Regions from separate parts of the Candidatus Pantoea multigeneris genome, predicted to be linked through region 2. Evidence: riboswitches for the same ligand, from Rfam matches in the RefSeq annotation. Region 2 holds a riboswitch; each other region holds the start of a gene.

Region 1 (6,007 bases), on a different contig from region 2:
TGCCCACGGAGGCGAAGTGCTGGCCTATGTGCAGCAGACGCCACCCGATTTAATCCTGCTGGATTTAATGCTACCCGGCATGGATGGGTTGTCGTTGTGTCGTGAAATCCGCCGTTTCTCTGAATTACCCATCATTATGGTGACCGCACGCACCGAAGAGATTGATCGTCTGTTGGGGCTGGAAATTGGTGCCGATGACTACATCTGCAAGCCATTTAGCCCGCGAGAAGTGGTCGCACGCGTGCGCACCATTATGCGTCGGGTAAAACGCAATCCAGAAGAACCGCACAAGTCTTCACTGCTGCGCGTAGATGAAGGTCGATTCTTTGCCAGCTGGCGCGATCAACCGCTGGATCTCACGCCTGCCGAGTTCCGGCTGCTGAAAACGTTGTCACTGGAACCGGGTAAGGTGTTCTCACGCGAGCAGTTACTCAACCATCTCTACGATGACTACCGGGTAGTGACCGATCGCACCATCGACAGCCACATTAAAAATCTGCGCCGCAAGCTGGAGCAGCTGGATACCGATCAGCCGTTTATTCGCGCGGTTTATGGCATGGGCTATCGCTGGGAAGCGGATATTTGTCAGCTTGTTTAGCGGAAATTGTGAATAGTTGCACATTTTCTGCTGTTTTATTGCTGAAGTCCGATCGCGATCACAGACCCCGCCGGGCGGGTTGATTAGACTCGCCCCTGCTGAAAACAAGCAATAACAAAACAGCTTCCGTACCAGGAACTACCTCATTCACCCGCTCGGCTCCCCCGGGCGGGTTTTTCTTTTGTCTCAATTCAATCCCCCTCCCGCTGTGCTATAACTGCCTCAGTCAATGCGCATTTAAGGGAAAGGACAATGGACAACACACCACAAGCTGTACTGATTCTGAATGGCAAGGGTGCCGGTAATGAAGCGCTGCGCAGTGCTGTAGGCCTGTTGCGTGATGAAGGTGCGCAACTGGCTGTGCGTGTCACCTGGGAACAGGGAGACGGAAAACGCTATGTCGAAGAAGCGGTATCACTCGGTGCTGCCACGGTCATTGCTGGCGGTGGAGACGGCACCATCAATGAAATTGCCACCGCGTTAGCCGCACTTCCCGCAGACAAGCGCCCGGCGTTGGGTATTCTTCCCCTTGGCACAGCGAACGATTTTGCCACCAGTGCCGGTATTCCCGCAGAAATGGAACCTGCCCTGCGTCTCGCTTTACAAGGTCGTGCAGTGGCGGTGGATCTGGCTCGGGTTAATCAGGATCGCTATTTTATTAATATGGCCACCGGTGGCTTCGGGACGCGTATCACCACCGAAACGCCAGAAAAACTCAAGGCAGCCCTGGGAGGCGTCTCCTACTTTATCCATGGCCTGATGCGCATGGATACGCTGAAACCCGACAGCTGTGAGATCGAGGGGGATGATTTTCACTGGCAAGGTGATGCCCTGGTGATTGGCATTGGCAATGGCCAACAGGCCGGAGGCGGTCAACGTCTTTGCCCGCAGGCGCGTATCAATGATGGTCTGCTTGAGCTGAGTATCGTCACGGCACAGGAAGTATTGCCTACCCTGCTGCATTCCCTGACCAGCAATGAAGAAAACCCCAATGTCGTTGCCGCCCGGCTACGTAAACTGACGATCCGCTCACCCCATGAAATGACGTTTAACCTCGATGGTGAGCCACTGAGCGGGCGCGAATTTACGCTTGAAGTGATGCCAGATGCAGTGAGTTGCCGCTTGCCACCTCACTGCCCTTTACTGGCGTAAGGTCGCAAGCCGCGCAAATCACCTCAGGGGGTTACCACCACTGATGGAAATGGTGAACGGGGCCAATGCCATGGCCGACTTCCAGTGAGTCGGCCTGCATTAACGCCTGCTGCAACCAGGCTTTAGCTTCAGCCACGGTCTGCGCCCAGTCGTTATGACGCGGACGCAACGCCGCCAGGGCCGCAGACAAGGTACAGCCCGTGCCGTGCGTGTTGCGAGTATTGACGCGCGGTGCAGTGAAACGCTGGGAGCCTGCCGCAGTAATCAACCAGTCAGGGCTTTCACCGTCGCTTAAATGGCCCCCTTTCATCAGCACTGCCTCACAACCCAGCGCGATTAATGCTTCTCCCTGTGCCAACATCTCCTGCTCATTACGCGCATGCTCAGTGCCCAGCAGCGTGGCGGCTTCAGGAAGATTAGGGGTAATCAGCGAGACCTGCGGTAATAACAGCTCGCGCACGGCGGCAACCGCATCGGGTGAGAGCAGTGGATCGCCACTTTTTGCCACCATGACGGTGTCCAGTACCACGAATGGCAGGCGGACTTTTTTCAGCCGTTCGGCAACCACCTCAACAATCGCGGTTTCTGACAACATGCCAATTTTAGCGCTATCAATACGCACATCATCCAGCACCGAATCCAGCTGTGCTGCCACAAAGTCAGGTTCAATGCGGTAGACCGACTGCACTCCACGGGTATTCTGCGCCACCAGCGCCGTGATGACGCTGGTGCCATAGGCACCCAGTGCAGAAAAAGCTTTTAGATCGGCCTGAATGCCAGCCCCACCGCTGGGATCGGTGCCGGCAATCGTCAAGGCATTAATACGCTTCATTGTGCTTCCTCTACATTCAGTGACCACAAGCCATCCAGCAACGCCACGGCAAAACTGCCCGGCCCCTGACTACGAGAGGCAGCCACTTCCGCCGCACGGGCGACCATGGCACAGGCGCTGGCAACATGCTGTAAGCGATCGCCAGGTAGTGCGCAGCATGCGGCCACCACGGCCGACAGGGCACAGCCAGTGCCCACCACGCGCGTCAGAATCGCATCACCCCCCGGTACCGCCAGCGTACGGGTGCCATCGGTGATGTAATCAACCTCCCCTGTGACGGCGACAACAGTGCTAAAGCGTGTTGCCAACTCCTGCGCGGCCTCAATAGCCAGGTCAGAAGTGTGCAGGCTGTCAACGCCACGTCCACCGCTTTGTTGCTGGGCCAACGCCAGAATCTCAGAAGCATTGCCGCGAATAGCCGCAGGCTTAGCTGCCAAAATCTGCTGGCAAAACGCAGTACGTAAGCTCAATGCCCCCACCGCTACCGGGTCAAGTACCCAGGGTGTACCCGCTTGATCGGCTGAGACTATCGCTCGCTGCATCGCATCACGGCGATCCACCGTCAGCGTCCCGACATTGATCAGAAGTGCACTGGCAACAGCACTGAATTGTGCGGCTTCCTCAGCGTCAATCACCATGGCAGGCGCAGCCCCGAGAGCAAGCAGCACGTTAGCAGTAAACGTCTGGACCACATCATTGGTCATACAGTGCACTAAAGGTGCCTGCTGGCGTAACAACACGAGCGTTTGCGCGAGTTGCGCAGAGGAAAGCGGGGTATGCGACACGGTAATCAGGCTCCTGACCAGAGGCAGGAAGAGAGATGCGGACAGGCATCTGACTTCCCTCCGCTGGCATTATCCAGTTCAGGTTCAACGGGTGTTTCTCAGCAGCTTCCCAAAAGAGGCTGCACCCCGAGTCAAATTCACAGCCAGCAGCATAAGGTAAGGACAAGGCGTCGCGCAAGTCATCAGCCTGATTCGCATCAACCCTTACCGCTATATGCGGTAAAAAATCAGTAAACACTGCTGCGCAAAAAATGAACCTCTGATCTTTTTTTATAACAAAATAACTGAAATAAAATTGATGAATGCAGATTAAGTCATATAACTCAGGAGAACAATTGTGAAAATTTCTGATGTGAGCAGCGCACCATTTTTTGAAAATGAAATAAAATTCACAAAAAAGCACCCTGAAAATTACCCGGACAATGAATTTAACCACCCCTCTGATTTTAACAACCTGCGGAAGAAAAGATCCCCCGCACCCGGCTTATCACATATCATTAAATTTACATTTAATGATGGAGATTCAGTCAACATAAACTCAACACATCCTCGGAGTAATTCAACTGAAGATGTAAATTTCATCTTCAGATTTTTTAGAACAATATCAGAAAATAAATGGAAAGAGCTGCATGCCCCAGTGGTTATGTTAAAAAACATACGTCGATCCGGTAATCTATTGCAGGATATAAAAAAATCCATTGGTGGTGAATTACATTTCAATACTTCCGTGACGTTTAAATTAAGCAGAAGGGAAATATTTCATGGCTGTGTTAAATTTCTTGACGAGCAAGAAAAAACATTCATAAAAAAGAGAAATATTACCGATGCATTTTATAAAAAGTATTCCTATATCAAAAGAGATGAAACTAATGTTATTAAAAACATATATTACGGCGATTACTTAAAAAAAACCTCCATGTTAAACGTGAGATCTTTCACTCAACTACCAGACCCAATTAAAAAGAGCTTTGACTCCATTAGCGATAATATATTGTTACATGGTAAATTTAGCACCGCTACCCCAGGAAACACGACAACGATTTTACACCATGAAAAAAAATCCATGCTGTCTGTAATGCTAAATCATATAGCATACCAAATAAAATTAAGCCGAGATAAAATCCATAGCACTAGATCCTTAATCGAAGTGCAACAGGAGCAAGTAAAAATTGACCATCTTATAGGATATCAACTCGAGGTTATGACTGAGTTATATGTATCACACATAGAGGAAAGGAAAAAAATTAATAAACCTGATGCTTTATACCTCATGGATAAACTTGCTGTAACGCACTATATTGGGCTGATTGGGCAAATTGAAAAATTTCGCAATGAAATTATAAAAGGAATTATTGACGTTATATTTTCCGATAAAACAAATTACCTTTCATCATTAAGTAAAATTCAAAAATTCAATCAACGTGAATCCTGGCAGAAAACATTTCTTGGCGACGGCTTTATTCATGCATTAAGTTATATATTAGAAGTAGATGCATTACATGGCTACTCCAATCAGGTCAATATTAAAATGATAAACAAATCAACCCTGAAGAAAATACGTAACATTAATGATGAAAACTACAATCGAACAAGCCACTATGATGGTGAAATTTATAAAAAAATAAAAAAATGGTCACAAGAAAACAAAATAACCAAAGAAATGAACAACATCCAACAGCATTTGACCTTCGTGGATATAAAGAATTCATCTCCGGAGATTTTTAACTGGAAAATTAAATTCTCTAATTACTTAAATGAAATGATCTCCTTGGCTGAAAAAGAAAAAAACAAATCTTACTTCGATGACACCAATAAAAAACTGAATAGCGAATCTCTTATTTACATTATTATTAACAAGAGAATGACGCGATCTGAAATGTTTATTAAACGTCTATTCCCCTTCAGCGATTATGCGGAGATAAAATGGGAGAATGCAAATAACTTTTCCGATGCAAAAAAATCCATACGAATAACATTTGCGGAAGCGGTTGCTTTTTATCGGAAATGGAACCCTACAGATAGCGACATGAATGCATTGATATTGGATAAAGACATTCGTGAGCTCATTGAAGAAATATCAATCAAAACCAGTAACTGGGAGCAGAATCTCATCGCTCAGGTTGACAACTTAAAATATGATGCCAGTTATCTTATTGGTTCATATGGCAGATTAAACAAGCGGATCGATGAACTAAAAAACATCAGTAATATCGACCATTACACTAAAACCTACAATATCCATATCAGTCAGTCAGAAAAACAGAAATTATCTGACTTTTTCAATGGAAGATCCCAGGGGTATCTGGTAGGGATCAATGATAATCCTGTAGGTGAACATGTTCCGCATAGTATAATCTGTATTCCTTTGAGAAAAGGAAACGGTAGTCACGATGGATTTGAAAGTTTGCTCGTCAGCCTGGAGCAGCAAGAAATAGTACGCCTGCCCGCGCTTCTGGGTCCAGAACGTAAATATATCTCAACAAAAAGCCATATCAGTATTGATGATAATGTCAGAAAAGATTATCTGGATAGCTTAGAAAGTCGTAAAGCTATGCATGAAAAAGGCTATAGAGATATCTCCAGAGAGGTTGAAAATCTGAGGAATTTCCTGCAAGAAGAATTATCCCCCCGCTATATACC
Region 2 (6,007 bases):
CGGTGTGCGAACCAGGCGATATCATTGCCGTTGAGTCGCCTTCATTTCACGGCATTATGCAGGCGCTGCGTGGTTTCGGTATCCGCGCCATCGAGATCCCCACCGATGCGGTGACGGGCATGAGTATCGAAGCACTGGAGCTGGCCTTTGATCAGTGGCCGATAAAGGCCGTGATTGTGGTACCCAACTGCAACAATCCCATGGGCTTTATCATGCCGGAAGCACGCAAGCGGGCGCTGCTGGCGCTGGTGCAGCGCTTTGATGCGGCGATTATTGAAGATGACGTCTATGCCGAACTCGCATGGGAATACCCGCGCCCCGTGAGCATTAAATCACTGGATGTCGATGGACGGGTATTGCTGTGCAGTTCGGTATCAAAAACCCTGGCCCCCGGTTTACGCGTAGGTTGGGTCGCACCGGGTCGCTATCGCGATCGGGTCATTCATATGAAATACATCGTGACCGGATCGACCGTGACGCAAACACAATATGCCGTGGCTGAGTTTATCCGTCAGGGCTATTACCAGCCCCATCTCCGCCGGATGCGGCAAATTTATCAGCGTAACTATGAAACCTTCAGCTGCTGGGTGCGGCACTATTTTCCCTGTGGTATTTGCGTATCGCGTCCGCAGGGCGGATTTTTAATGTGGATTGAGTTGCCAGAGGCATTTGATGCGGTATTACTCAACCGTGAGCTGCGAGCTTCAGGGATACAAGTGGTGGTAGGTTCTCTGTTCTCTGCTTCAGGAAAATACCGCAACTGTCTGCGGCTTAACTTTACATTCCCTCTCGATGCGCGAACTGAGCAGGCTGTGGCTTTGGTGGGAGCGGCTGTGGAGCGAGCAATAGCCTCCTGTGCTGCATAGCGAGAAAGGCAGGGCCGAAAAGGAGAAGCTATCAGCCCTGGTCAGACGCGGAGTTGCCTGACGCCAGCAACATTAAGTTGATCACCGACTACGCACTAGCTGTTGATTCACGAGGTGCGTAGTGGTTTCCAGCTAACTTGTGCGCCAGTGCAACAATTACATCACCCCTGTGCGACAGGTTCCTGATTCTCTGGTTCAGCCAGTGCCAGCAGGGTGGCCGTGGCGGCACGCCAGTCTTCAGCCTGAGTAATCGCACTCACTACCGCAATGCTTCCTACGCCTGTGGCCAGCACTTCTGGCGCACGCGCGATAGAAATACCGCCGATGGCAACGGTCGGAATATGTTGCAGCCGTGACAGGTGGCGCTTAAGTTCCACCAGGCCTTGCGGTTCCGATGGCATATCTTTGGTCTGGGTCGGGAAGATATGGCCCAGTGCAATGTAGGATGGCTGGATCGCTAGCGCGCGGTCCAGCTCGGCATCGTCATGGGTCGAAATCCCTAAACGCAGCCCCGCAGCGCGGATCGCATCCAGATCTGCCACGTCGAGATCTTCCTGCCCCAGATGGACACCATAAGCCTGGTGGCGCACCGCGAGCTGCCAGTAGTCATTGATAAACAGCCGTGCCTGATACTGTTTGCCCAATGCGATGGCTTCCCGGATCGCCGGTTCGACATCCTCATCCTGACGATCTTTCACGCGTAGCTGGATCGTGCGTACGCCAGCTTCTAGCAGGCGGGCGATCCATTCAACGCTGTCCACAACCGGATACAGTCCCAGGACTGGTGCGGTGGAGGGAAAAGGGGCACTCATACTTATTCCTCGTTTAGGGCATCGGCTGGGTGATACAGCTCGCTGCCGCGACTGCGAAACGCATCGGACATCCTTGCCATGCCAATTTCGATAGGTTTTGCCGCAGCTTCCTGCTGCGCTGCATATTCACGGACTTCCTGCGTAATCTTCATTGAGCAGAATTTGGGTCCACACATAGAGCAGAAATGTGCCACTTTGCCAGATTCTTGCGGCAGTGTTTCGTCATGATAGGCGCGGGCAGTGTGCGGGTCGAGTGCCAGATTAAACTGATCTTCCCAACGGAATTCAAAACGCGCTTTGGACATCGCGTTATCACGAATTTGCGCGCCCGGATGGCCTTTCGCCAAATCGGCGGCGTGGGCGGCAATTTTATAGGTGATCAGCCCTTGCTTCACATCCTCTTTATTCGGTAAACCCAGATGTTCTTTCGGGGTGACGTAACACAGCATGGCACAACCAAACCAGCCGATCATGGCGGCACCAATTCCTGAGGTGAAGTGATCGTAGCCAGGGGCTATGTCAGTGGTTAACGGGCCAAGGGTATAGAACGGCGCCTCATGGCAATGCTCAAGTTGTTCCGTCATATTGCGGCGGATCATCTGCATCGGCACATGTCCCGGCCCCTCGATCATCACCTGAACATCATACTCCCAGGCAATCTTTGTCAGCTCTCCAAGCGTATGCAGCTCGGCAAACTGTGCTTCGTCATTGGCATCCTGAATGGATCCAGGACGCAGGCCATCACCCAGTGATAGCGAAACATCATACGCCGCGCAGATTTCACAAATTTCGCGGAAATGCTGATAGAGGAAACTCTCTTTATGATGTGAAAGGCACCACTTCGCCATAATTGAGCCGCCACGAGAAACAATACCAGTCAGACGTTTGGCGGTCATTGGCACATAGCGCAGCAGGACTCCGGCATGAATAGTAAAGTAATCGACGCCCTGTTCAGCCTGTTCCAGCAGAGTATCGCGGAACACTTCCCAGTTAAGATCTTCCGCTACGCCGTTGACCTTTTCCAGCGCCTGATAAATCGGCACTGTACCAATAGGAACGGGGCTGTTACGCAAGATCCACTCTCGGGTTTCATGGATGTAGCGACCGGTTGAAAGGTCCATCACGGTATCCGCGCCCCAACGGGTTGACCACACCAGCTTTTCTACCTCTTCTTCAATGGAAGACGTGACGGCAGAGTTTCCGATGTTAGCGTTGACCTTAACCAGGAAATTGCGACCAATAATCATGGGCTCAGATTCGGGATGGTTAATGTTGGCGGGGATAATTGCACGTCCGGCGGCCACTTCCTCACGCACGAACTCAGCAGTGATATTCTCGGGGAGATGCGCACCGAAGCTGTGACCCGGATGCTGTTGCAGCAGCACTTCACCACGAATCCGTTCGCGACCCATATTTTCACGCAGCGCAATATATTCCATCTCCGGGGTGACGATGCCGAGGCGAGCGTAATGAAGCTGTGTCACGCAGCGTCCGGCTTTTGCCCGGCGAGGCTGTGGCAGATGTTCAAACCGCAAATGGTCTAAGCCATCATCGGCTAAGCGTTGTTGCGTGTAGACCGAGCTGATCTGCTCGAGAGTTTCACTGTCATCACGCTGTGTTATCCAGCGTGCGCGCAGCTTATGCAGTCCACGATGGACATCAATCTGCGCATCAGGATCGCCATAAGGCCCCGCGGTGTCATACACCGGCACTGCCTCGTTATCTTCAAACTGAGGCTCACTTTTACTGCCGCCGACCAGTGTCGGGCTGAGCTGAATCTCACGCATAGGCACGCGAATATCAGGCTGGCTACCGGTGATCCAGATACGTTTAGAGTTAGGGAAGGCCGATCCGCCTTTGAGTGAGTCGATAAATTCTTGCGCCTGGGCGCGCTGTTCACGGCGGTTTGTTTTCGATACAGACATAGCAATTTCCATCTAAAAGGGAAGTTTGCTTGTCCGGAGTCCGGAAGGAGTAACAGCAACAGCAGGCGATAAAGTGCCGCTGCACTGATGAATTTTACTCTTGTTCCCTTCGCAGGTATTAGCCTGATCAGGTTCCGCGGATCCCGAATTAACGGTCTCAGCCCCGGGGGGCACTCCGACAAGATAAAACGCTCAGGCCTTAGCGCTGAACGACTTCGCGTTGATACTGCAAAGCCCCTTCAGCATAAAAGGCCTTTTTAATAATAACAAGCATTTTACATTTGCTGTTTTTTAAGCTGGGCGTGCCATATCGTTTGCATTGGCAACCGGGGCACTTGCCAACTGATTATCCCAGGCCAACTGCACGAGCTTATCTTCCAGCGTAAAGCGGGCTTCCAGTACTTCTCCCACTTCTGAAAGTGCCTGCTGAAAAGTCATGCAGTTATCATCAGTAATCGACTGCTGCAGATGACCGTCATACAGCTGCATCAAATGTTCGGTGTTGCGTTCCAGCTGAGGATAAATTTGCGCAGCAGCAATCAATGGGCTGTCGCCTTGCATCTCACTGATGATGCGCTCATAAACACTGAAGTGGCCCGCTGAGAGGTAATCCACCAGCCCGTGACAGAAGCTATCCAGCGCTTGTTCATCCAGCGCCGTTAAGGACTCTTTATTGGGTTTAATACCGACAAGATGATAGTACGACACCAGTAACTGGCGGCGGGCTTCCAGCCACGCATCGACCAGTTCGTTACTGCCACCTACGCGATCGGTCAGGTCATTTAACTGGTTAAGCATTAGAGGCTCCGGATTGTTTATTTTCCCGATCATTGCAGAGTGCTGGCGCAGTGCTATCTGCTTGCCTGCAACCCAAAATAATTAGGGTATAGTGATTTACACACTAACATCAGGACTTCAGCGTCAACATACGACGCATAAGGATGACGATTTATATGCAACGTGAGATCTCAAGCGTAGACGCTGGATGGTGGGTTGTCAGCCAGGAAAACAAACTTTGGCTGCCGCATGGTGAGCTGCCGCAGGGGCCTGCAAGTGCATTCAATTTAGTGGGAAGTCTTGGCATGCCTATCGGCGAGTGGCAAGGCGAAACGGTATGGCTGGTGTGTGAATCCCGCCCTGACAATATGGCTTCAGCACGTCAGCTGATCAATGAAGATGTGAAACTGTTTCAGTTGGCGGGCCGTGGGGTGCAGCTGGCGGAGTTTTATCGTTCGCATCGCTGGTGTGGCTACTGTGGTCATGAAATGCACCATAGTAAGCGTGAGTTTGCCTGCCTGTGTAGTCACTGTCGTGAACGCTATTACCCACAGATCGCACCTTGTGTGATTGTGGCTATCCGGCGTGGGGATGAAATCCTGTTAGCCAATCACACTAACCATCGTAACAATGTTTATACCGTGCTGGCCGGCTTTGTCGAGGTGGGTGAGACGCTGGAACAAGCGGTGGCGCGCGAAGTGATGGAAGAGAGCAATGTGCAGGTAAAAAACGTGCGCTATGTTACCTCTCAGCCCTGGCCGTTCCCTCAATCACTGATGACGGCGTTTATGGCTGAATATGCCGGCGGCGATCTCAAAATTGATGGTAAAGAGCTACAGGATGCGGGCTGGTATCGCTTTGATCAACTCCCTCAGCTACCACCGCCAGGCACGGTTGCTCGCCGATTGATTGAAGATACTGTCGCCATCTGCCGCGCCGAGAGTTCATGAAAATGCTACACTGCGCGTCTGAGACAGAGAGAGCCCAAAAATGAGTGAACTGAAGAACGATCGTTATCTGCGTGCCCTGTTACGTCAGCCGGTGGATACCACCCCAGTATGGATGATGCGACAAGCAGGCCGCTATTTACCGGAATACAAAGCCACCCGCGCTGAAGCCGGTGATTTTATGTCGCTGTGCAAAAATGCTGAACTGGCCTGTGAGGTGACGCTGCAACCGCTGCGCCGCTTCCCACTGGATGCGGCAATCCTCTTCAGTGATATTCTCACCGTCCCCGATGCCATGGGGCTGGGACTCTATTTTGAAACGGGTGAAGGCCCACGCTTCGAGCGCCCAATTACTTGCCGCGCCGATGTTGACCGCCTCCCGGTCCCCGATCCTGAGCAGGAACTGGGCTATGTGATGAATGCCGTGCGCACGATCCGCCGTAATCTGAAAGGCGAAGTGCCACTGATTGGTTTCTCCGGTAGCCCGTGGACTTTGGCCACCTACATGGTTGAAGGCGGCAGCAGCAAAGCGTTCACGAAAATCAAAAAGATGATGTTTGCTGAACCCGCAACGCTGCATGCGCTGCTGGATAAACTGGCTGACAGCGTCATTCTGTACCTCAATGCCCAAATCCGTGCTGGCGCACAGTCAGTCATGATTTTTGATACCTGGGGCGGCG
Region 3 (6,007 bases), on a different contig from region 2:
CCCGGGATGCCAGATGCGCGCCAGCACACCACTGCGTACCAGCAGCCAGCGCAAGAGCAAAAACAGCGGCATTGTGAATAAGACATAAACAAACAGTGGGGGAAGCAATGCACCTGCCACCGCGACTTCACTTAGCATTTTTATCTCCTTGGTCAGTCAGTAATTTCGCCAGCAGATTGAGTTGTGCGATCAACGCGTGGTCATGGGGGTTATCCTGACGACGGATTAACCATGCAGCATGGCGTAGCGGTTGCGCGGCTCGCACTGGCTGGTGATGCCTTTGTCGCATACGCTTTAATGCCCGTTGGAGGGTAATGCTGTGACGATGATCATCCCGGATATGCTGCTGTAATTGCAGGATCAGCTGCTGTTGTTGCAGCAGCGGTAGGCTACCGTCCACGGGATGACTGACATCCGGATGTGCGCGAGTCATTGCAGCCAGTAACGCAAGGCGATGTTGTTGGCGCCAGAGATGACGTGGCGAATGACCTGGCTGCAGAGCGGCTGCCTGTATCGTTCGCAGCAATCGCGCCAGTTGGCGTGGAGCGTTAGGCGGCCACAGCACGCGAAAGCTGAGCAGGGTAAAACAGCTTGCCAGCAGCCAGGCGACGGACTGGTTCAGAAAGTCGTTACCATCAAACTGCATCGGATTGCCCGCCGCGACTAGCGTATTGAATCCCACCAGATAACCGAGTCCGGCCAACATATTGCGGGGTTGGGTGGTCGCTAAAATACCCGGCGTCCAGAACAGCCCAAGCACCAGCAGCAGTAACGGGAGATCATGAATGGCGGGCAGGATAGCGAAAGCACACACCGCAGCAAGAGGGATCGCATATAGCGTCCCTTTCACAAAGCCTTTTGCCCCGATGGCGGGTGCCGGCGAAAGTGCCAACAAAGAACAGTAGGGCGCCAGGATCAACAGCATGGTATCGCCATTGCTCCAGCCGCTGAGTAACCACACCGCACCCCCACAAAATAGGGTCAATGCGGCACGACTCCCGTTAATCATCGCCATTCTGCTATCACGATGAAAACTGATTGCCGGTACGATTCTGTGACGCTGTAACTTTTTATCGTGCGCCAGACAGCGTAAAGCCTGATAGCAAGCGTATGACTGTGCATCCTGATGGTGATCCCGGCCGGGTTTTAACCGATGCAGGGCTGATACCAGTCCATGATTTCCCTGACAAATTAACTGATGGATCTGTGCCCAGTCGTGCGCCTGGCTTGCAGGTGCCGTCAGTGCCGCCGACAGAGAGGAGACCCAGTAGCGTAGGGCCCTTGCCCTGGCTGCGAGAACCGCAGATTCGGCTTTGCCAACGGCGAGGAGGTCATCCATAGCATAGAGATCTGCCAGCAAATGGCGACGGCGGGACGAAAACTCTTCAGTGGAGGAGAGGCTGATCGCCTCAAAACACGCTTGTGTCAGATGGGCTAGCTGTTTGTCCACCTTCGCAGTAATGCTACGGCGGCTGAATAAGGCGGTGACAATGCCGAGAGAAACGACACCGACCACCACGGTTGAACCGCGTGCGATCACTTGCTCAAAGGTTAACTCGGGATGCTGCAACGCACCGTAAGTGGCAAGACCCACGGTATATCCGGCAACCACCATGCCAGAGGCCCGGAAGTGCCGCAGTAGGGTCATTCCAGCGACGGCAAAACCCAGCCACAGGCTGAAGCCAGTTAAAAAGAACCAGGGTTGTTGGGCAAAAAATGCCAACAGCAACACCGACACGACCATTCCTAAAAGTGTGCCGAGAATACGCCAACTGCCTTTACCGATAACCGCGCCCTGAATGGGATTAATCACCAGCAGTACGGTAGAGGCGGCTGACCACGGGGATTCGAGTTGTAGCTGATAGGCTGTCACCAGCGCCAGCCAGGCAGCCAGCAGCGATCGGAATAAGTAGGTGCTGTGTGCCGTGGTGATATCCAGTGCGCTGAGCCGTCGCACCAGACGTAGGGATAAGGGGGTATCACTCATTTTGCTGTCTCTAAAGTGTGTGCAGCGGTACTTTAGGCAGCGTTATCCATGATGGAAAGTGACATGATTGGAATTGATGATTGCGTTAAACGCACGGCTCAATCGATATTGCATAAACTGTGGATGGTGCGTCTGAGCCACTGGTGCGCCGGGTCCTGCTGAAAGCGGGGGTGCCAGGCTTGCGTAAACAGCACCGTTTGCAACGCAATCGGCAGTTGAAATAACCGAATACGTAAACCTGCTGCCTGCGCGTGACGGGCCAGATGTTCAGGCAGCGGCAACAGCAGATCTGAATCCTGCAAAGCAAATAGCGCGGTAAAGGGCGTGGAGACGACGAGAGCGACTTTGCGCTGCAAGCCTGCTTCCGCTAATGCATCGTCAATGGGGCCGGAGAATTTTCCACGTCTGGACACGCCAATGTGTTCCCACTGGGTGAGACTTTCCATGCTAATAGGATTATCGAAGATGGGATGACCTTCACGGGCAATGCCGACAAAGGAAGTGGTAAACAGGGGTTGAACGCGGATTTCCGCGCCCAGGGGGCGTGAAGCGCTGATGTACAAATCAACATTTCCCCGACGGAGTACGTCACCATCGACATTATCTTCTTCGGCGGAAAAATAGAGTGATGCCAGCGGCATCTCCAGCGCCATTTTCTCCAGCAGGCGGCCGGAATAGAGCCCGACAAAAACATCATTCGCCCGCACGTTAAAACGGCGTGCCAGTAAGCTCACATCAATCGCGCTGTCCGGGGTCAGCAAGTGTTTGACCTGACTCACTGCCAGTCTGACTTCTTCGCGTAGCGCTAATGCGCGCGGTGTTGGCACTAGTTTGCGGCCTGCGGGCACCAAAATGGGATCTTTCAGGGTTTCCCTGATCCGGCCCAGGGTGCGACTCATCGCCGCCGGGCTGAGATTCATTTTACGGGCAGCACCCACCACGCTGCCTTCCTCCAGTAAGATATCCAGCGCGATAAGTAAATTCAGGTCAGGCATTTTCATAGGGCAGGTTCTTTGCGTTTAGCACAATGGAGCAGAGTATACCCTGTGTTCAACACAGGGTAGGGTTTGCGGGAAAATTCTTGACGGCGCAGCACCGCTTACACTACAACTAGGGGCGTCAGGGGAGTCTCGCCCAAGAGACTGAGAGGCTGGTAGCGCATCTGCGCGGTTCAGCGACCCTTAGAACCTGACCCAGTTGATACTGGCGGAGGAAGACAGGCATTTTGCGCCGTTTGTACTGCTGCACGCGCCTCCACGCCATGCCACTTCTCTCGCTTATTCCACGATGTATCACGGGTCTCACAGCTGTTTTATCATGAGGCCACGGTGAAAAATTCCCGACATTTTCAGACCTTACAGCCAGAGGTGTTGCCATGAGCCACTGGTCAATCTTGGGCAATGGCGTAAGCGCGCTTTGTGTCGCCACGTTGTTGGCGGAACGCGGAGAAAAGCTGGAAGTGATCACCAGCGATCATCAGCCCGCCTCCTGGTGTGCGGGCGGCATGCTGGCCCCCTGGTGCGAAGCGGAAAGCGCGCCTGAAGAAGTGATTGTGTGGGGGCAACACAGTGCCGCCTGGTGGGCTGACCGGATCCCCGGTGTTCAACATCAGGGGACGCTGGTAGTGGCTCCACCCCGCGATGCGCGCGAGCTGGACCGCTTCGCTGCTATGACGCGTGAGCATCAGTGGGTTGATCCAGAAACGCTGGAGCCTGCTCTGGAAAAACGCTTCAGTCGCGGACTGTTCTTTGCCGGTGAAGCCCATCTTGATCCTCGCATTGCTCTGACTACGCTACGTGAAAAACTGATTGCTTCAGGCGTGAATTTCCACAGCGGACCTGCTACCGGCAGGGTGATTGACTGCCGTGGTATTCATGCCCGTCAGGCCCAGCCAGAATTGCGCGCGGTGCGCGGTGAAATGATTATCCTGCAGTCCAGTGAAGTGTCCTTCTCCCGTCCTGTTCGCCTGTTGCATCCCCGTTTCCCCTGTTATCTGGTCCCGCGAGAAGGGGGGCGATTCATGCTGGGAGCGACCATGGTCGAAAGTGATGACAACAGTGTTATCAGTGCACGCGCGATGATGGAGTTACTGAGTGCGGCGTATACGTTACATCCCGCATTGGCAGAAGCGCGTGTGATTGAAAGCAACACCGGCCTACGACCGGCTTATCGCTGCAATCTGCCACAGGTACGCTATGAAGATGGCGTCTTCCACGTGAATGGCATGTACCGTCACGGTTTTTTGTTAGCGCCAATCATGGCTGAACAATTAATGCAAAAATTATCCCAGGAGAATCTGGCGTGAAAATTGAACTGAATGGGCAACCGGTAGAAACCGGCGCAATGACGCTCGCGGCGTTATTACTGGAGCAAAATATTGATGCCAGCTGTGTTGCCAGCGCAGTGAACGGCGAGTTTGTCCCACGCAGCCGTTACGCAGATTTTGCGCTGGCTGAGGGGCAGCAGTTGGAAGTGCTGTCGCCGATGCAGGGAGGTTGAGCCATGTTCTACGATTATCAACCACAGTCACGTCTGCTGCTTGGTACTGCCGGTTATCCTTCACCCGCGGTGTTACAGCAGGCGGTGGAGGCTTCCGGGTCAGATATCATCACCGTCAGCTTACGGCGTGAAGGTGAAGGTGGGGGAGCATTTCGCCAACTGCTCACGCAGCTCAATAAACGGGTGCTGCCTAACACCGCAGGATGCCACACCGTCAAAGACGCGGTGACGACGGCGCATATGGCGCGAGAGGTATTCAACACGCGTTGGATCAAGTTAGAGGTGATTGGTCACGCCGATACGCTGCAACCCGACCCGTTCGCGCTGGTCGAAGCCGCACGTATTCTGTGTCGCGAAGATTTCCAGGTTTTCCCCTACACCACAGAGGATTTGATTCTGGGGGAAAAACTGCTGGAAGCGGGCTGTGAAGTGTTGATGCCGTGGGGCGCACCCATCGGTTCCGGTCAGGGATTACGTAACATCGAAGGCCTGCGCACCATGCGAAACTGGTTTAAGCATGTGCCGCTGATTATTGATGCGGGCATTGGCGCGCCCAGCCAGGCCGCACAGGCAATGGAAATGGGATTTGATGCGATTCTGCTGAACACCGCAGTCGCAAAAGCACGTGATCCTGTCGCCATGGCGACGGCCTTTGGTCAGGCGGTTCAGGCGGGTTTGACTGCACATGAAGCGGGATTGATGGAACGCCGGGATATGGCTGCGGCTTCAACGCCATTATTCGGTCTGGCGGAGTTTGGGTCATGAGCCACGCACGCTATCAGCGTCAGGTGATGCTGGAAGAAGTCGGCGATGCCGGGCAGCAAAAGCTGGCACAAGCAAGGATATTGATTGTCGGTGCGGGTGGCCTCGGGTCGTCTCTGTTACCTCTGCTCGCGGGTGCCGGGGTGGGCTTTATTCGCCTCTACGATAACGATGTCGTTGAAGAGCATAATTTACACCGGCAAAACTTATTCACCCTGGCAGATATCGGCCAGCCAAAAGCGCTCTGTGCGCAACGCGCGGTGGCAGAGAGGAATCCTGACGTAGTGGTTGAAGCGGTGATCAAACCGCTGCTGCCGGGCAATGTGGCGGAGGCATTGGTCGATATCGATCTCGCACTGGACGCTGCGGATAATTTTGCGGTGACCTATCCGTTATCGGATGCCTGTCAGGCGTTGGGTATCCCCTTGATCAGTGCTTCGGTACTGGGTCGTCAGGGTTACGTGGGGGGATTTTGTGGCAGTGCGCCTGGCTATCGGGCGCTGTTCCCACGTCTGCCTGCCGCCGCCGCTAATTGCAATACCGCCGGTGTCATGGGACCGGCTGTCGCCACGCTGGGTGCGATGCAGGCGCAAATGGCGCTCAGCGTGCTGCTGGAGCTACAGCCTTCTCCGCTGGGCAGTCTGATTAACTGTGACTTTGCTAACTGGCATTTTCGTAAATTCCGCTTTGATCAGGCAGAAGAACCGCTGGAACCCGGCGTGCCATTTATTGACAGTTCGATGTTAATGGAGGGCGATT
Region 4 (6,007 bases), on a different contig from region 2:
TTTCATCTCCAGCGCTTCAATATTGCGATAACCGCCAATCACGGCATCAACTTTGTGCGTCAACAGGGCGCTGGTGAGCTGGAAGTTAACATTGACCAGTTTGACCTCTTTGCCACTGACACCGTCGTGGGCCAGCATGGTGTTCAGCGTGGCTTGTTCAATCCCGCTGACGGAGAAACCGATGGTCTTACCTTTCAGTTCCGCCGGAGATTTAACCTTAGGATCGAGGGTAATTACCGTGTTCAGCGGCGTGTTGATTAACGTGCCCACGCGCACCAGCGGCAAACCTTCATCGGCGAAGAAGTGCAACTGCGGCTGGTAGGTGATGGCTAAATCAGCCTGTTTCGCCGCCACCAAGCGCGGTGGCAGTGAAGGATCGGAAGGTGGAACGATTTTCACGTCCAGCCCTTCTGCTTTGAAGGCACCGATCTGCTCTGCCACCATAATCGGCGCATGATCCGGGTTAACATACCAGTCGAGCATCAGTGTCAGTTTTTCCGCCGCATGCGCCTGGCTAATGCAGGCGGCTAACAGTAAGGTGGTCGCCGTTTTCTTGAACATGGTCTTTCCTTGGTAAAATTTTTAATGTGTATCCGGTGCCCAGCTAATCAGGCGGCGGAGCAGGGTATCGATCGCCACCCACAGCGCGATGGTCATCAAAATCAAAATAAACAGTGCAGCAAAGCATAAATCGCTCTGCATTCGGGCGTTGGCGTTCATCATGACGTAGCCCAGCCCCTCGGCTGATCCTACCCATTCGCCAATGATCGCCCCAATCGGTGCCACGGCGGCCGCCATGCGCAGTCCGGTGCCGAAGGCAGGCAAAGCGGCCATCAGCCGCACATGGCGCAGCTGCGCCCAGCCCGAAGCGCGCATGGTGCGAGCCAGATCAAGGTAGTCATTGCTGACGCGGCGCAGGCCGTCATAGAAAGCGGAAGTGACAGGAAAGAAAATCACCAGCACGGCCATAACCACCTTGGCACTCATGCCAAAGCCAAACCACAACACCAGCAGCGGGGCTAAGGCGAAAACCGGAATGGCCTGACTGGTGAGCACCATGGGCATCACCCAACGCTGCAAGCGCGGTGAAAACACCATACACAGCGCCAGCACACTGCCCAGCAACACACCGCACACCAGGCCGCTGAGAATTTCCATCGCGGTGACCAGCGTATGGTCGGCCAGATAATCCCGGTTCTGCCACAAGGCTTCGACCACGGCAGCAGGATTGGGCAAGAGAAAACGAGGAACGCCGCTCATCGTGACCAGCGTCCACAGCAGCAGTAAACCCGCAAAGACCACAGCCCCGCGCCAGAGGCGGTTCAGGCGAGAATCGGTTCTCTCCATTATTCGGCTCCTCGCAGAAGTTGTTGGGCTAACGCCCCCTGGCTGCGGAGCAGTTCAGGATCATCTAAGGCGCGCGGCGGTGTTCCTGCCAGCGTGTGTGAGGTGTCCAGTCCGGCAGGATGCGGTGACAGCACCAACAACTGGTGCGCCAGGCGACAGGCTTCCACCGGATCGTGAGTGATGAGCAGCACGGTGTGATCCTGTAGCAGTTCAGCGGCCAGGTTCTGTACCCGTGCGCGGGTTATCGCATCAAGGGCGGAGAAGGGCTCATCCATCAGGACAATGGGCTGACGTTCATACAGGGTACGGGCAATCGCGGCCCGCTGGCGCATCCCTCCTGAAAGCGTGTCCGGACGGGCATCACGCTGATCCTGCAAACCGACGCGTTCGAGCAGATGCAATGCCCAGTCGTGGTCCGGTTGCTCGCCACGCAGGCGCGCACCCAGCATCACGTTTTGTTGCACGCTCAGCCACGGGTAGAGCAGATCCTTTTGGCCCATCCACGCAATTCTGCCGCTGATGGGTAGCCCATCGCTGCCCATGACACTGCCGGATGTGGCTTGTGCCAGCCCGGCGATGATCCTGAGCAGGCTGGTTTTGCCCGCCCCGCTGGCCCCCAGCAGGGCGACGATTTGCCCGCTGGCAATATCGACACTCAACCGTTCGAAAATGGTGCGCTGACCGAAGCGTAAACAGAGATCGCGTACGGCGATACCCGGTGGCACTTGGGTGCGATTAAACGGTGGATTTCTCATTGCGCCGGTGCATCCAACCCCATTTGCCAGAAAGCCGCTTCGAGCCGGGTTGCAGTGTTAAAAATGGTGTTAAGTTCGGCCAGACGGCTCTCTCCCCCGCGCTGATGAGCCACTTTCTCCAGCAGATCAAGGGATGACTGCACGCCACGCAGATAAGCCTGATCGCCGTAGTTGCGGATCCAGTCAGCATACGGATTGCCTTCCAGCACCGTATTAGGGTCATTCAGCAGGCGTAAGCCAATTTCGGCATAACCGGCAACGCAAGGCATTAATGCCGCGAGCAGATCCAGTGCATCACCACGATGACCAATATCCAGCACATAGCGCGTGTAGTTCATGGTTTCAGCCGCTTCCTCCACCTGTTCCATCTTGCTTTCATTTAGCCCCCACTGCTGGCAATAAGCCACGTGCAGTGGCAGTTCATTCACGATGGCATTGAGGGAAGTTGTCGCCGCACGCATTTCCGGCAAGGTGGAGAATTTACTGACCAGCAGCGCATAAGCGCGGGCAAAGTGGATCAGGAACAGATAGTCCTGGGTCAGATAGTGGCGGAAAGCATGATGTGGCAGGGTGCCTGTACCGAGTTGCTGGACGAAATCATGACAGACATAGGATTGCCAGACGGAGCCAGCATTGCGGCGTAACTGACCATACAGGCCAGCATCAAACTGAGGAAGAAACATTGGACCTCCATTCGCTTTCAGGAGATCCGGGCATCCGGAGGTAAGAACAGGCAGTTGCACGTAGCAGGATTGCCGACCCGTCCCTTCGCTGGCATGACCCAGATCAGGTTCAAAGGGTTCGGTTTGCACCATCTCAGCCCATCACTGGACACCCCTCGGAGAGGCATTTTTTATACGTGATTCAGCGGGCGATTACAATCACCGGCAAGAGAAAAGCCGGGATTGAAAACCCCCGCAAAAAGCGGGGGTTTGAGCGGCATCAGAAGTGATAAGAGAGGCTGACGGAGTAGTTAAACGGCTGACCGTAGACCAGGTCATCATCCATGGAGGTGTAGTAACCACGATCAAACAGGTTTTGCAGGTTGGCCTGCACGGAAAGCTGTTTAGTCACGTCATAGCGTGCAAACAGATTAACCAGCGGGTAGCTGCCCTGATAGTAACGTTTGGTTGAGCCATCAACATAGGTCGCATCTTTATACACGCGGTTTTGCCAGTTTACGCCTCCGCCGACGGTGAGTTCCGGCAGCATTGGCAGGTTATAACTGGTGAACAGCTTGATCTCGGTTTCCGGCATATCACTGTTCAGGCGTGCGCCGGTATTGTCACGAGCCACGTAACGGCTGATGCCAAACGTCATTTTCAGGTTGTCAGTGACGGCACCATTCAGTTCAAACTCGGCCCCTTTACTGACGGTGCCGTTGGCGGTGGTATAGGCTTGTTCGCTGGAGCTATTCACGAACACACCATCCAGCGCCTGGGCGACGTTGCTTTGTTCCAGACGGAATACCGCCAGCGTTGCGGTGAGTTTGCCGTTGTACCAGTCTGATTTCAGGCCGGTTTCATAGTTTTTCCCGGTAACCGGTGAAAGATAATGGCCGTTGGCATCGCGATAGGTTTGCGGCTGGAAGATGGAGGTATAGCTGGCGTAGGCGGACCATGTGTCATTAATGTCATACACCAGGCCACCATACGGCGTGGTGTTATATTTGGTGACGTTACCGCTGCTACCGTGTGTGCTCCATTGGGTATAGCGTGCGCCAATGATCAACGAGAGCGGATCGGCCAGGGAGAAACGGGCGGCGGTATACATGGATTTCTGTCGCACGATATCATCAGAGTCCAGATACCAGTCGCCCCATGACGGTTCAGCCACGTCACCGTTCCAGTTGTTGATGTCTGGCATGGTGGTGTCACCGAAGTCACCATTTGAACTGTAATAGCGGTTGTGCTGGCGGCTGAAGCTGAGTCCTGCCAGCAGTTGGTGTTGGCGACCAAACAGCTCAATCGGGCCACTGGTAAAGGTATCTACAGAATCCAGATTACGTTTGCCCTGGTCCTTACTGCCAAAGGCGGATAAACCAAGGCCGGTTTGCGCATCGGCAAAATCTTCAAGGTAAATCAGTTTGTCATTCACGGTCGCCTGGGCATGGGTAGCATTGAGACGGAATACCCAGCCGTTGTCGAATTTCTGGTCGAGGTTAACAAAGACCTTGTGTGAGCTGAGGTCGTAATGTGTCCAGTCCGCTGAAGGGTTGGTACTGCGGGCAAAGTGGGTTGGTGCGCCGTTGCTGTACCAAATAGGCAGCCCGCCCCAGGTTGGGTTCGCGGTCTGGCTCTCCTGGAAGTCATAGCCCAATGAGAGCGTCGTGCTGTCGGTCAGGTCCGCATCGACCACGCCATACAGGAACTCTTTGCGCTTGTGGTAGCGGTCTAACCAACTGTCCTGATCCTGATAACCCGCCACTACGCGGCCACGCACCGACCCCGTGCTGTTGAGGGGACCGGACAGGTCGGCAACATAGCGTTGATTGTTCCAGCTACCATAACTGGCATAGAGATCGCCGGTGAAGGTTTTGCTATCGGCACGTTTGCGCACCATATTGACCGACGCGCCTGGACTGCCCGATCCGCTCATCAGGCCATTGGCACCCCGCACAACCTCAATTTTGTCATAAATAGCCGAGTCTTCTGCGGCGTCGCCGAGGTTCCAGGTATCACTGACCGAAGTTGGGATATCGTCGTAGCTGTAGCTGGTGATCTGATAGCCGCGAGAGTAGTAGCTCGAACGCTCGCTGTCATACAGGCTGGCCGAGATACCGGTGGTATTCGTGAGAACATCGCCAACCGTCTGCAACTGCTGATCTTTCATGCGCTGCTGTGTCACGACCGTCACAGATTGCGGTACATCTCGTGGTGCCAGTAGCAGCTTTGTACCTGCACGCGTGACCTGCTCGGTGTAATCCTTTTTATCGCTGTCATCACTGCCCGCGACGCTGGCATCGACCACCAGATCCTGCGAAGTTGCTGCTGTGGTGGTGGCTGTGCTACTTGCTGCCAATGCTGCCAGCGGATTGAACAGCGCATTGACAGAAAGGGCTAATAAAGACCACTTGAAGCTTGTTTTGACACCGGTGGTTTGCAGACCGGTGCCGGTTTCCCTGCTTTTGAAAGACATATTCACTTCCCTAAAAGGAATGTAGGTTTTATGGCGTGATGCCGACCAGGTATGGGTTTTCCTGCCAACTATTGCATGTTACCCACAACCGGTATCGTTCTCTTATGAGAATCGCAATGATAATAATTAGCCTTTGAGTCGTCGCGACATTAGTGCAGGCAAGGTGTAACAAAAATTGACGAAAATGCGCTGGGGGCATGTCGATTTACTTACTGGTTGATAATACGTATGCTTCTCATTCTTTTTGACGTCTGCATCGGTAATTTTGCTGGATGCAAAGACCTCATTATTCAAGGGAGTTCAGCATGAAAGCGTTGTTCAAGCCGCGTCATAGCGCGGCGGCTCTGGCGGTGGTTGCCGCCTTTACTTTGTCAGCCTGCCAGGCACCCGCACAGAAAACTCAGGCCCCTGCAGTTGTGGCTGCTCCAGCGAAAGCGGCAGACAGTCAGATAACCAAAGCCACACTGGGCGATGGTCTGTATGAAATGGCGCTCTCTGGCCAGAACAACGCACTGTTTGTTGCCAGCGCGCAGTCATTCAAAGATGTGAACGGTGGGGTGATTTATCGTCTTGATCCCGCTACGCTGAAAATCACCGGTGAAACCCACACCGACCTGAAAAACTTCGGTATGGCGAGCAATCCAGATGGCAGCGAAGTGTTTGCCACCAATTCACTGGATGGCACTGTCTCTAAAATTGATGCGAAGAGCGGTAAAGTCCTGCAACGTCTGGAATTTAGCGAACGCAGCAAAGATGGCGATCACTAC

What was found. A riboswitch is a leader RNA that binds a small molecule or an ion and turns the genes downstream of it on or off. The one in region 2 is predicted to bind thiamine pyrophosphate.
Region 1: another riboswitch for thiamine pyrophosphate. It lies ahead of thiM (hydroxyethylthiazole kinase); the one in region 2 lies ahead of thiC (phosphomethylpyrimidine synthase ThiC).
Region 3: another riboswitch for thiamine pyrophosphate. It lies ahead of F3J40_RS11485 (FAD-dependent oxidoreductase); the one in region 2 lies ahead of thiC (phosphomethylpyrimidine synthase ThiC).
Region 4: another riboswitch for thiamine pyrophosphate. It lies ahead of tenA (thiaminase II); the one in region 2 lies ahead of thiC (phosphomethylpyrimidine synthase ThiC).

Annotation. Positions count from the first base shown of each region.
Region 1 is NZ_VWXF01000006.1:12,750-18,756, forward strand. Features, by position in the region: gene baeR (envelope stress response regulator BaeR) at 1-598, shown strand, start outside; gene yegS (lipid kinase YegS) at 851-1,750, shown strand; gene thiD (bifunctional hydroxymethylpyrimidine kinase/phosphomethylpyrimidine kinase) at 1,782-2,582, opposite strand; gene thiM (hydroxyethylthiazole kinase) at 2,579-3,367, opposite strand; TPP riboswitch at 3,406-3,506, opposite strand; gene F3J40_RS14645 (hypothetical protein) at 3,705-6,007, shown strand, end outside.
Region 2 is NZ_VWXF01000019.1:13,463-19,469, forward strand. Features, by position in the region: gene F3J40_RS24320 (aminotransferase-like domain-containing protein) at 1-866, shown strand, start outside; gene thiE (thiamine phosphate synthase) at 1,028-1,678, opposite strand; gene thiC (phosphomethylpyrimidine synthase ThiC) at 1,681-3,603, opposite strand; TPP riboswitch at 3,691-3,791, opposite strand; gene F3J40_RS24335 (Rsd/AlgQ family anti-sigma factor) at 3,895-4,401, opposite strand; gene nudC (NAD(+) diphosphatase) at 4,557-5,330, shown strand; gene hemE (uroporphyrinogen decarboxylase) at 5,371-6,007, shown strand, end outside.
Region 3 is NZ_VWXF01000004.1:139,617-145,623, forward strand. Features, by position in the region: gene F3J40_RS11470 (DUF1656 domain-containing protein) at 1-138, opposite strand, end outside; gene F3J40_RS11475 (FUSC family protein) at 128-1,987, opposite strand; gene F3J40_RS11480 (LysR family transcriptional regulator) at 2,086-2,988, opposite strand; TPP riboswitch at 3,099-3,219, shown strand; gene F3J40_RS11485 (FAD-dependent oxidoreductase) at 3,363-4,292, shown strand; gene thiS (sulfur carrier protein ThiS) at 4,289-4,486, shown strand; gene F3J40_RS11495 (thiazole synthase) at 4,490-5,251, shown strand; gene F3J40_RS11500 (ThiF family adenylyltransferase) at 5,248-6,007, shown strand, end outside.
Region 4 is NZ_VWXF01000004.1:121,637-127,643, forward strand. Features, by position in the region: gene F3J40_RS11390 (ABC transporter substrate-binding protein) at 1-561, opposite strand, end outside; gene F3J40_RS11395 (ABC transporter permease) at 583-1,347, opposite strand; gene F3J40_RS11400 (ABC transporter ATP-binding protein) at 1,347-2,102, opposite strand; gene tenA (thiaminase II) at 2,099-2,785, opposite strand; TPP riboswitch at 2,849-2,951, opposite strand; gene fhuE (ferric-rhodotorulic acid/ferric-coprogen receptor FhuE) at 3,045-5,240, opposite strand; gene F3J40_RS11415 (YncE family protein) at 5,546-6,007, shown strand, end outside.